DNA from 3 places in the Bacillus sp. H1a genome. Region 3 is predicted to be linked to each of the others. Evidence: riboswitches for the same ligand, from Rfam matches in the RefSeq annotation. Region 3 holds a riboswitch; each other region holds the start of a gene.
The links. A riboswitch is a leader RNA that binds a small molecule or an ion and turns the genes downstream of it on or off. The one in region 3 is predicted to bind S-adenosylmethionine.
Positions count from the first base shown of each region.

Region 1: linked by a shared signal. The riboswitch ahead of U860_RS0124250 (cyclase family protein) and the one ahead of mtnW (2,3-diketo-5-methylthiopentyl-1-phosphate enolase) in region 3 are both predicted to bind S-adenosylmethionine.
Region 2: linked by a shared signal. The riboswitch ahead of metI (cystathionine gamma-synthase/O-acetylhomoserine thiolyase) and the one ahead of mtnW (2,3-diketo-5-methylthiopentyl-1-phosphate enolase) in region 3 are both predicted to bind S-adenosylmethionine.

Region 1 covers NZ_AYMH01000055.1:47,044-50,325, reverse strand. Annotated here, with positions in the region: gene U860_RS0124260 (ATP-binding protein) at 1-262, shown strand, start outside; gene U860_RS0124255 (hypothetical protein) at 492-875, shown strand; gene U860_RS0124250 (cyclase family protein) at 913-1,545, opposite strand; SAM riboswitch class I at 1,633-1,745, opposite strand; gene U860_RS0124245 (PRK06851 family protein) at 1,895-3,004, shown strand; gene U860_RS0124240 (nucleotidyltransferase domain-containing protein) at 3,118-3,282, shown strand, end outside.
Region 2 covers NZ_AYMH01000005.1:135,473-138,754, reverse strand. Annotated here, with positions in the region: gene U860_RS0103680 (bifunctional homocysteine S-methyltransferase/methylenetetrahydrofolate reductase) at 1-914, opposite strand, end outside; SAM riboswitch class I at 984-1,093, opposite strand; SAM riboswitch class I at 1,298-1,411, shown strand; gene metI (cystathionine gamma-synthase/O-acetylhomoserine thiolyase) at 1,506-2,618, shown strand; gene metC (cystathionine beta-lyase) at 2,615-3,282, shown strand, end outside.
Region 3 covers NZ_AYMH01000052.1:6,648-9,929, forward strand. Annotated here, with positions in the region: gene U860_RS0123305 (2-hydroxy-3-keto-5-methylthiopentenyl-1-phosphate phosphatase) at 1-483, opposite strand, end outside; gene mtnW (2,3-diketo-5-methylthiopentyl-1-phosphate enolase) at 480-1,724, opposite strand; SAM riboswitch class I at 1,789-1,894, opposite strand; gene U860_RS0123315 (pyridoxal phosphate-dependent aminotransferase) at 1,947-3,137, opposite strand; gene U860_RS0123320 (carbon-nitrogen family hydrolase) at 3,237-3,282, shown strand, end outside.

The sequences.
Region 1 (3,282 bases), on a different contig from region 3:
GCCAGAAGGTGGAGACATTCATATTCGTGCATTCAAAAAAGCTGGAGATAATTTGTGTATTTCTGTCGAAGATCAAGGTTTTGGTATAGAGAATGAGAAGATAGAGAAAATCGGAAAGGCATTTTATACAACAAAGGAGAATGGTACAGGTCTTGGGTTAATGATTACATATAAAATTATTGAAGAACATCAAGGGAGTATCGTAATTCAAAGTAGTATGGGCGTAGGAACGAAAGTGAAAATTTATTTACCAACAGCGTAGTGCATTAGAAGAAAAAATTTTTCAGAAAAGTGCTCTTGTTGTGTAAATATAAACATTTTATAAAATGTTTCAAGAAGGGTTTTTTTTATAAAACACTTCGTTTATAATGGAGGAAAATATCGACATGAAGCTTTGAGCTCGTGTAACGGTTCGGTAGTGTTATGAAAAGAAAAGAAGGGGTGCACGCGCATCCTTTTTTCTATGCAGATATGATGAAAGGGGTGGTATGATGGAATTAACATTAAATTCGGCTGTATGTTTACACACGATTCAATTTCGAAAAGAGCAAAAGAATTATATTGTAAAAGATACGATTACAGGAGAAAAATATGAAATGCCGCCACTTTGGATTGATGCACTAGCAATGATGCGTGACGGTTTTTTATTGGGAGAAATTGAGGAGAAATTAAAAGAAGAGTATCCGGCAGAAGAAGTAGACATGTTAGCATTCACGAGGCAAATGTTAGAGCTAGAACTTGTCGGAATGGTAGATGGAGAAGAGATAGCTTGTACAAAGAAGAAAGATAAAGATTATTTAGCTTGGGTACGCCCACGGGTGGAACAATTCTTTCTTAACTTAAATAAAAAATATAGAAGCAAAGGTCAAAAGTGATCTTTGCTTTTTTTGTTGTCCTCAAGTAGTTCTTATTTTAAAAAATAACGGCGAATGCTCTGGCAAAAGCACCATCACTATTTTTAATTTTTAAAGGTGCTGCTGAGAAAAAGAAGCGCTTCGTTTTAATGGAATCTAGATTTGTTAAGTTTTCAATTAAATAAATGTTATTCCCTAGTAATATGTGATGAATAGGTGATGTTTCTGTAGTTACTTCATCAGGAGAAATAAAATCTAAACCGACAGATTTTATTTTTAATTTAACTAGTTCTTCAGCTAATTCTTCGGAAAGATAAAATGCTTCTTTCGCATAAGATTCCGTGTTCCATTTATTAGATAGATTAGAATGGAAAATAACAATATCTCCTTCCTTTATGTCGGTGGTATTTAGTACTTCCTTAGGCAACTTTCGTTCTTGAACATGAGTTACATCGATAAGAACAGCTTCGCCTACAAATTGATCAAGGGGTAATCGATCAATTGTTGTTGCACCAGAAATAAAATGCGCAGGAGCATCGCAATGAGTGCCGACATGAACGACAGAATGAAAATCTGTAACTTGATATCCTGTCTCTTCAACACTTGTAATTGCTTCTAGTTGGATTTTAGGTGTTCCAGGAAATTGAGACATATTGTTTTCAAACGTTTGTGATAGGTCAATTACTTTCATCCTAAATACCTCCAATATATGTTTTTAAAATAATAAAAAGCTCATCTTCCATAATCAAGAAAGATGAGCTTTACATACAGTAGTTAAGTTTTATCTTCCAAAATGCAAAGCATTTTGCAGGAATTAGCACCTATTCAGTTTTTATAAACTGAGGTTGCTGGGCTTCAAAGGGCCGGTCCCTCTGCCTCTCTTGATAAAGGTATATTCAGTTTTAAGGTTCGGAATTTTTTGTTTATTTAATTGTAATTCATTTCCTTTTTTAGTGCAATACAAAATAGGTATTCACCCAAATAAAGTATCTCGCATATTGTAGCTTATGTAAGTAGAATGCTGCGAAGGGGTGGGTGCAGTGACAGGGAATGTATTGAACTATTTTGCTGGTGGAAATACAGCTAGAGGATTTTATAGCTTGTATGAAGAGAGTTTAAAAGGGCTAGATAGGTTGTTTATTTTAAAAGGCGGTCCAGGAACAGGGAAGTCTTCTTTAATAAAAGCAATTGGGCGTGAATGGGCTGAAAAAGGATATAATATTGAATTTTTACATTGTTCTTCTGACAATAAGTCAGTTGACGGTGTAATTATTCCGAAGTTAAATGTAGGAATTGTCGATGGGACATCGCCACACGTTATTGAGCCGAAAATGCCTGGAGTTGTAGAAGAGTATATAAATTTAGGGGTTGCTTGGGACTCAAATAAATTAAGAAAGCAGAAATTAGAGATTGAACGATTCGTTTCAGAAGCAAGTAAAGCCTTTCAAACAGCTTATGGATGTTTTAAAGAAGCGTTAGTTATACATGATGAGTGGGAGAAAATATATATTAATAACATTGATTTTAATAAAGCAAACGAATTAACAGATCAACTTATACAGAAACTATTTGCAGATAAAAGTGGAGATAAATCAATTGTGAAACACCGTTTTTTAGGGGCTGCTACACCGAAGGGAGCGGTTGATTTCGTTCCTAATTTAACAGAAGGACTGCCGCATCGCTATTTTATAAAAGGTCGCCCAGGTTCCGGGAAATCAACGATGCTTAAAAAATTAGCCAAGGCAGCAGAAGAAAAAGGTTTTGAAGTAGAAGTGTATCATTGTGGATTTGATCCAAATAGTCTCGATATGATTATTGTAAGGGAACTAGGATTTGCAATTTTTGATAGCACAGCACCGCATGAATATTTTCCAAGTCGTGAAGGTGATGAAATTATTGATATGTATGATCTCATTGTTACACCAGGGACAGATGAGAAGTATGCTACGGAAATTCGCGACGTTTCAATTCAGTATAAAACAAAAATGAATGAGGCGATGTCTTTCTTAGCGAAGGCAAAATCAGTTCGTGATAAATTAGAACGAATTTATATTGCTGCTATGGATTTTTCAAAAGTCGATGCATATAAAGAAGAAATTCAAAAAGAGATTGAACGAATTGCAATTGCTGTAATTGAAAAGAAAAAATAAGTGTTTTGTTGGGCTGTCGGGAATTTTCTGACAGCTATTTTAGTATGTAGTAAAATTAGAAGTACATTTGTCGAATTTCCAGGGAAATGATCAAAAAATAGGGAGGGTATGAAATGAAAGGGAAAATTGAATTAGAATTAGAAAGAATTGAAAAAGAGAATGATGTGAAAATTTTATTTGCTGTAGAATCAGGGAGCAGGGCGTGGGGATTTCCGTCGAAAGATAGTGATTATGATGTTAGGTTTGTCTATATACGTCCTGTAGAGTGGTATTTATCA
Region 2 (3,282 bases), on a different contig from region 3:
CGCTTCTCGTGTGTATGGACCACTTTAGGCCTTGGAATCGTCTCCTTTGCTATTACGGGTGCAATATTTGCAATAGCACGTTTCATTCCTGCAATATGTTCCGGGGTAGTACCACAACAACCGCCTAATAAACGAATACCTTGTTCAATAAATTCTGGTGTCATCTCTTCAAAATATGCTGGACTTCCCTCATACACGTAACGCCCCTCCACATAATTTGGGAGACCTGCATTCGGATATGCTGATAAATAGCCATCTTGAGGGATCGATATCATTTTGAAAGCTTCCGTCATATGAAGTGGTCCTAGTTGACAGTTCAATCCAACGACATTTGCACCGTAATCTAAAAGCTGTTTTAATATTTCATTTACATCATTCCCATTTTGAGTCGTACCTGCCTCATGTAACGCTAACTGAGCTACAATCGGAATATTCGTTTGTTTACGCAATACTTTAACGGCATGCAATATTTCAAATTCATCATAAAAAGTTTCTAATAGTAATCCATCAACCTGTTCTTCTAGTAAAGCACCTGCCTGCTCAAGTAGCATAAATTCTCGCTCTATATCAGTCGTTGTAACAGCTCCAATATGTTTCATACCGCCAATTGTCCCTAAAATTGCATTCCGCTCTGTTACTGATGCTTTCGCAAGCTTCACCGCCGCTTTATTAATTTGGACAACTTGATTTTCCAAGCCATACATACGTAATTTCGCTTCATTTGCCCCATACGTATTCGTTTGAATAACATCCGCTCCAGCAGATACATATTGTTTATGGATTGATATAATTAAGTCCGGATCAGACAAATTCAATTCTTCAAAACTACTTTGTAAACCATGCGAATGTAATAACGTTCCAACCGCACCGTCACCTATTACAATTCCTTTTGATAATAAATCTAGTAATTTCACGTATCTCCCTCATTTCTATCAATATAAAAACCCCTCTTCACTTTGAAGAGGGGGACATAATTGTTCCTCCTCTTATTATGCAAAACATTCGTTTTGCAGGTATTAGCACCGTTTCAAACTTTTCGTTTGAAGGTTGCCGGGTTTCACAGGGCCTTTCCCTCCACCGCTCTCAATAAGAGTTTGTCTTTATTATTTTATTTATGTAGCTAAAAGGAAATGCGCTCCCCTTTTAACAATTCTTGTTAATTTTTTAATAAATTTAGCATGCACAAAAATAAAAGTCAATGACACTTGCGGAAAAATAAAAATTATTTAAAATAGAGTTGCAATTCAATTATCTTTTGTTGTAAAGTTAAAAACATAATAAAAATTTCATACGAACATTCTTATCTAGAGAGGTAGAGGGACTGGCCCTATGACGCCTCAGCAACCATTAACGTTCATTCGTTAATAAGGTGCTAATTCCAGCAAATTGTGAAAGATTTGACAGATGAGAAGAAGACTCTATTCAAACCGAAAGCCTTCTTCTTAGAAGGCTTTTTTTATTTTACATTCACATAGCCGTTCACTTTACAAAGGGGGAATTTTCACATGTCAACAATCGAAACAAAACTAGCACAAATCGGGAATCGTAGCGAAACTACAACAGGAACTGTTAATCCACCAGTTTATTTCTCAACTGCTTATCGGCATGAAGGGATTGGTAGATCCACAGGATTTGACTATTCAAGGACTGGAAATCCAACTCGAGGTCTTTTAGAACAAGCAATCGCAGACCTAGAAAATGGCGATCAAGGTTATGCCTGTAGCTCAGGAATGGCAGCTGTTCTCCTTGTCCTTTCACTATTCCGTTCCGGAGATGAGCTTATCGTATCTGAAGACTTATACGGAGGAACGTATCGTCTATTTTCCGAACATGAAGAAAAGTGGAATGTTCGATGTAGATACGTAAATACACAATCTATTAAACAAATTGAGCAAGCTATCACAACTGAAACAAAAGCTATTTTTATAGAAACCCCGACTAATCCACTAATGCAAGTTACTGATATCGCAGCTGTCGCAAGTGTAGCAAAAAGGCATGGGCTACTTCTTATTGTAGACAATACATTCTACACACCTTATATACAGCAACCATTAACAGAAGGTGCCGATATCGTCCTTCATAGTGCAACGAAATATTTAGGCGGGCATAACGATGTACTAAGCGGACTGGTCGTTGCGAAGGGGAAATCACTTTGCGAGGAGCTTGCTCATTATCATAATGCTTCTGGGGCTGTCTTAAGTCCATTTGATTCATGGCTATTAATCCGCGGCATGAAAACTTTAGCACTTCGCATGAAACAACATGAAGAAAATGCTCATGCAATTGTTGCATTTTTAAATGATGAAGATGGTGTGACAGATGTATTTTATCCAGGAAGAGGCGGTATGATTTCGTTTCGTCTTCAAGATGAAACTTGGATTAATCCTTTCTTACAATCTCTATCCTTAATTACATTTGCTGAAAGTCTTGGCGGCGTCGAGAGTTTAATGACTTATCCAGCAACGCAAACTCATGCCGATATTCCAGAAGAAGTTCGAACAGCACGCGGTGTGTGTAATCGTCTTCTCCGTTTTTCAGTCGGCATCGAAAATAGCAATGACTTAATTCAAGACTTAAAACAAGCAATTAAACTTGTAAAAGAAGGTGTAAGAATATGAGTTATTCCGTAGATACGCTTTTACTGCATAATCAATATAAGCATGACTCACAAACAGGAGCTGTTAACGTTCCCATCTATAACACATCAACATTTCACCAGTTTGATGTAGATACTTTCGGAAAATATGACTATAGTCGATCTGGTAATCCAACACGTGAAGCTCTTGAAGATATCATTGCTTTATTAGAAGGTGGAACAAAAGGATTCGCCTTTGCATCAGGCATTGCAGCAATTTCTACTGCATTTCTCCTTCTTTCGCAAGGTGACCATGTTCTTATTTCAGAAGATGTATATGGCGGCACTTATCGAATTGTTACTGAAGTTCTCTCCCGTTATGGTGTTTCACACACATTTGTTGATATGACCAATTTAGAAGAAGTGAGACAAAATATTAAATCGAATACAAAACTCTTTTACATCGAAACACCTTCTAATCCGCTATTAAAAGTAACGAATATTCGTGCCGTTTGCGAATTAGCGAAATCAATCAATGCTCTTACATTTGTAGATAATACATTTTTGACACCACTATTTCAAAAGCCGCTTGATCTTGGGGCCGATGTCGTACTTCATAGTGCAACAAAATTTATTGCTGGTCATAGCGATGTCACCGCCGGATTAGCTGTCGTAAAAGATGAAGAGCTCGCTCAAAAGCTTGGCTT
Region 3 (3,282 bases):
AAAATCATCTGTAGAGCTTAGTTTACGAATCAATGATGATTTACAGAGACCACAACTATGATGACATTGTTCATCACAAGGATGAGGCCATTTCACTTCAACATAATCTCCTGAAAAATCAGTTGCATTACAATAAATTTGATCTTTAGGGACTATTCCTTGTAAGAGTGGATAGACGAAGAAATCCATCCCGCCAGAAATAACATAAAAAGAAATGTTGTTTTTATTTGCAAATTGTATAAATTCTTTAAAGCCAGCACGAATTTCCGCTGTTTCTTTTAGATGCTTAATAATGTCGTTGTGTAAAGTGGTAGGTAATAATTTAAATAATTGAGAAACACCTTCTTGAATAGAAAGTTCTTGTGATAAAATTCTTTCTTTTATTCCCTCAGCTTCTGATGGTGCGAAATGTTCCATGATGGACATGATATTATCATTATTTGTGATCGTACCATCGAAATCACAAAACACTTGAATACTCATAATTTCACCTCATAAGATGGATTTCCCCATATTTGTAGCGCACTTTGCAAATTAATCTCATCTACTTCATGGAGTGGAATGTTTTGCAAAGTAGCTTCAATTGCTGCTCGGAAAGCCTTTCCGCCGCCCTGTGCTCCATTTGGGTGGCCATGTATACCACCACCAGCGTTAATAACAACATCCTTACCAAAATCACGAAGGATAAAGGGAACGAAACCAGGATGAATTCCAGCAGATGGAACAGGAAAGCTTTGCTTGAAAAACGTGTCTTCTTCAGTCAATTTTTTTGTAATAAGAAGAGCTTCTTCCTTTTCTAATGCAACACTACCGTATGGTGATGGGAATAAAGAGAAATCAGCACCAGCGTAACGTAGTAATTTTCCAAGTAGTAATGGAGAAGAGAATCCGTATAGTTTCGATGAAGCGTAAGCGCCACTTACAGCAGGGTGTGCCATAATAGGAATTGGAATTTCATCATCTTCTACAAGTGATTGCAGTACATCTAGCCCGTAAGAAAATACATTGAATAAAAGAATGTCCGCTCCAGCTACCACTGCACGTTTCGCATTTTCTTTTAAATCATAAGTTCGTCCTGTTAAATTTACCGCATACATAGTTTTATGACCGTATGTTTCATATACAGATTGTAATACTTCTTTTCCACATTCGATTCTTTTCGTAAGTGGTGTTAATGAATTTTCAAATAAGATTTCATCGTCTTTTACAATATCTAGCCCACCAATTGCTTGATCGCGCAGTTGTGTTTTTAAATATCCAATATTACGGCCTATCATCCCTTTAAAAATACTCATTAGAAGAGGGCGATCTTGAACTTGTAACAGGTTTCGAATACCATCAATTCCAAATTTCGGTCCAGGGAACTGTTTTTTTAATTCGTCTGAGAATGTTAAATCTATTAGTTTAATTTCACCATCTAGCGATAGTTTTCCAAACGTTGTTGTCAAAATGGCTGGTAAGTCTGGGCTGAAGTTCAGTGATGGATAATGAATTTTAATAATTCCACGTGTTACCTTTTTAGCAAGATAAGAGTTTATATGTTCTTGTTCGTCTAATTCTTTTATATGAATGACATTCCCTTTATGTTGTTTTAATTGTTCTTGTAATAAGTGTGGTAAATGAGTCCATGAACCAATTGTTAAACCAATTGCAATTTGTTCCGCTTTTCTTTCTAAGTTGTGAGAATCATCATGGATTAAATATGTCGCTATAATTCCGCTCATTGTTATAACCTCCTAGTTAAATAAAAAAACCTCTCAGCTAAGGAGAGGTTTTTTTACAACCAGCTCCTTATCTGTCAGCGTAACGCTGCGAGAATTAGCACCGTGTCTACAATTGTAGATCGGTTGCCGGGCTTCGTCGGGCTCGTCCCTCCACCTGCTCTTGATAAGAAGTATTTAGAAATGTTTAAATTTTTATGATATCTGAATTTTGTCAGATATCTTTTATGTTGTCAATGATTTTTTGAAAATTTTTAATTTATCGATTCGATTAATGGCTTCTTGCAATCGTTCCTCCGTATGTAATAGACCGACACGAACATAACCTTCGCCATGTTCACCGAATCCAACACCAGGGGCAACAGCGACATGGGCCTCTTCAAGTAACATATCAGCAAATTGTTCAGAAGTGAAACCTTCTGGGACAGGAAGCCATGCAAAGAATGATCCTTTTGGAATAGTTACATTCCATCCGATTGAATGACAAGCTTTAATAAGAGCATTTCTTCGAGATTCATAACAATTTACAAGTTCTACTACACAAGACTGCGAGCTTAATAGAGCCTCACGGGCAGCTTCTTGTACAGCTCCAAAAATACTAACATACATATGATCTTGTAATAAGTTAATCGTTTCAATGACACTTTCATTGCCAACAGCAAAAGCGATACGCCATCCGGCCATATTGAAAGTTTTTGATAAAGTGTAGATTTCAATGCCGGTATCTTTGGCGCCGTCTGCTTGCAAGAAACTAACGGGCTTTTTTCCGTCAAATCCGATAGCACCGTATGCAAAATCGTGAACAACTAATATATTATGCTTATTAGCGAAATGAATTGTTTCATCAAAGAATTCTTTTGATGCTACAGCCCCAGTTGGATTATTAGGGTAGTTCAAAAACATTAACTTTGTTTGTTTGGCAATAGAGTCATCTATTTTTGAATAGTCCGGTAAAAAATTATTTTCTGAGACAAGTGGCATTATTTCAAAGTGTGCTTTTGCTAAAGAAACACCAGATAAATAATCTGGATACCCTGGATCTGGAACGAGAATAGTATCACCAGGGTTTGTAAAACAAAGTGGTAATTCAACGAGTCCAGCTTTTCCGCCAAATAAAATAGCGACTTCAGTAGCGGGATTTACTGTCACTCCGTATTCACGTTCATAAAACGTGGCAACGGCTTCTTTTAAGCTTTCATGTCCGCGAAATGGCGGATATTTATGATGAAGGGTCTTTTCTGCCGCATCTTGTAAAGCCTTTACGATATGCGACGGTGTTGGTTGATCTGGATTTCCTTGGCCTAGATTAATAACATCGTGACCAGCTGCAACGACTTTGTTAACTTTTGCAACAAGTGAAGCGAAAAATTGTGTCGGCAATGATGTTACTACCTCGGAAGGTTGAAAATTTTTCATACTTTCCACCTCTTTTGAAAGTTGTTACAATTCTAGTGACAAATGATATAATCTTTCCAGTATTTTGTAAAGAAAAAAATAATGAATGGGGCTGACAAAATGAAAGTCGCATGTATTCAAATGGATATCGCATTTGGGGATGTGG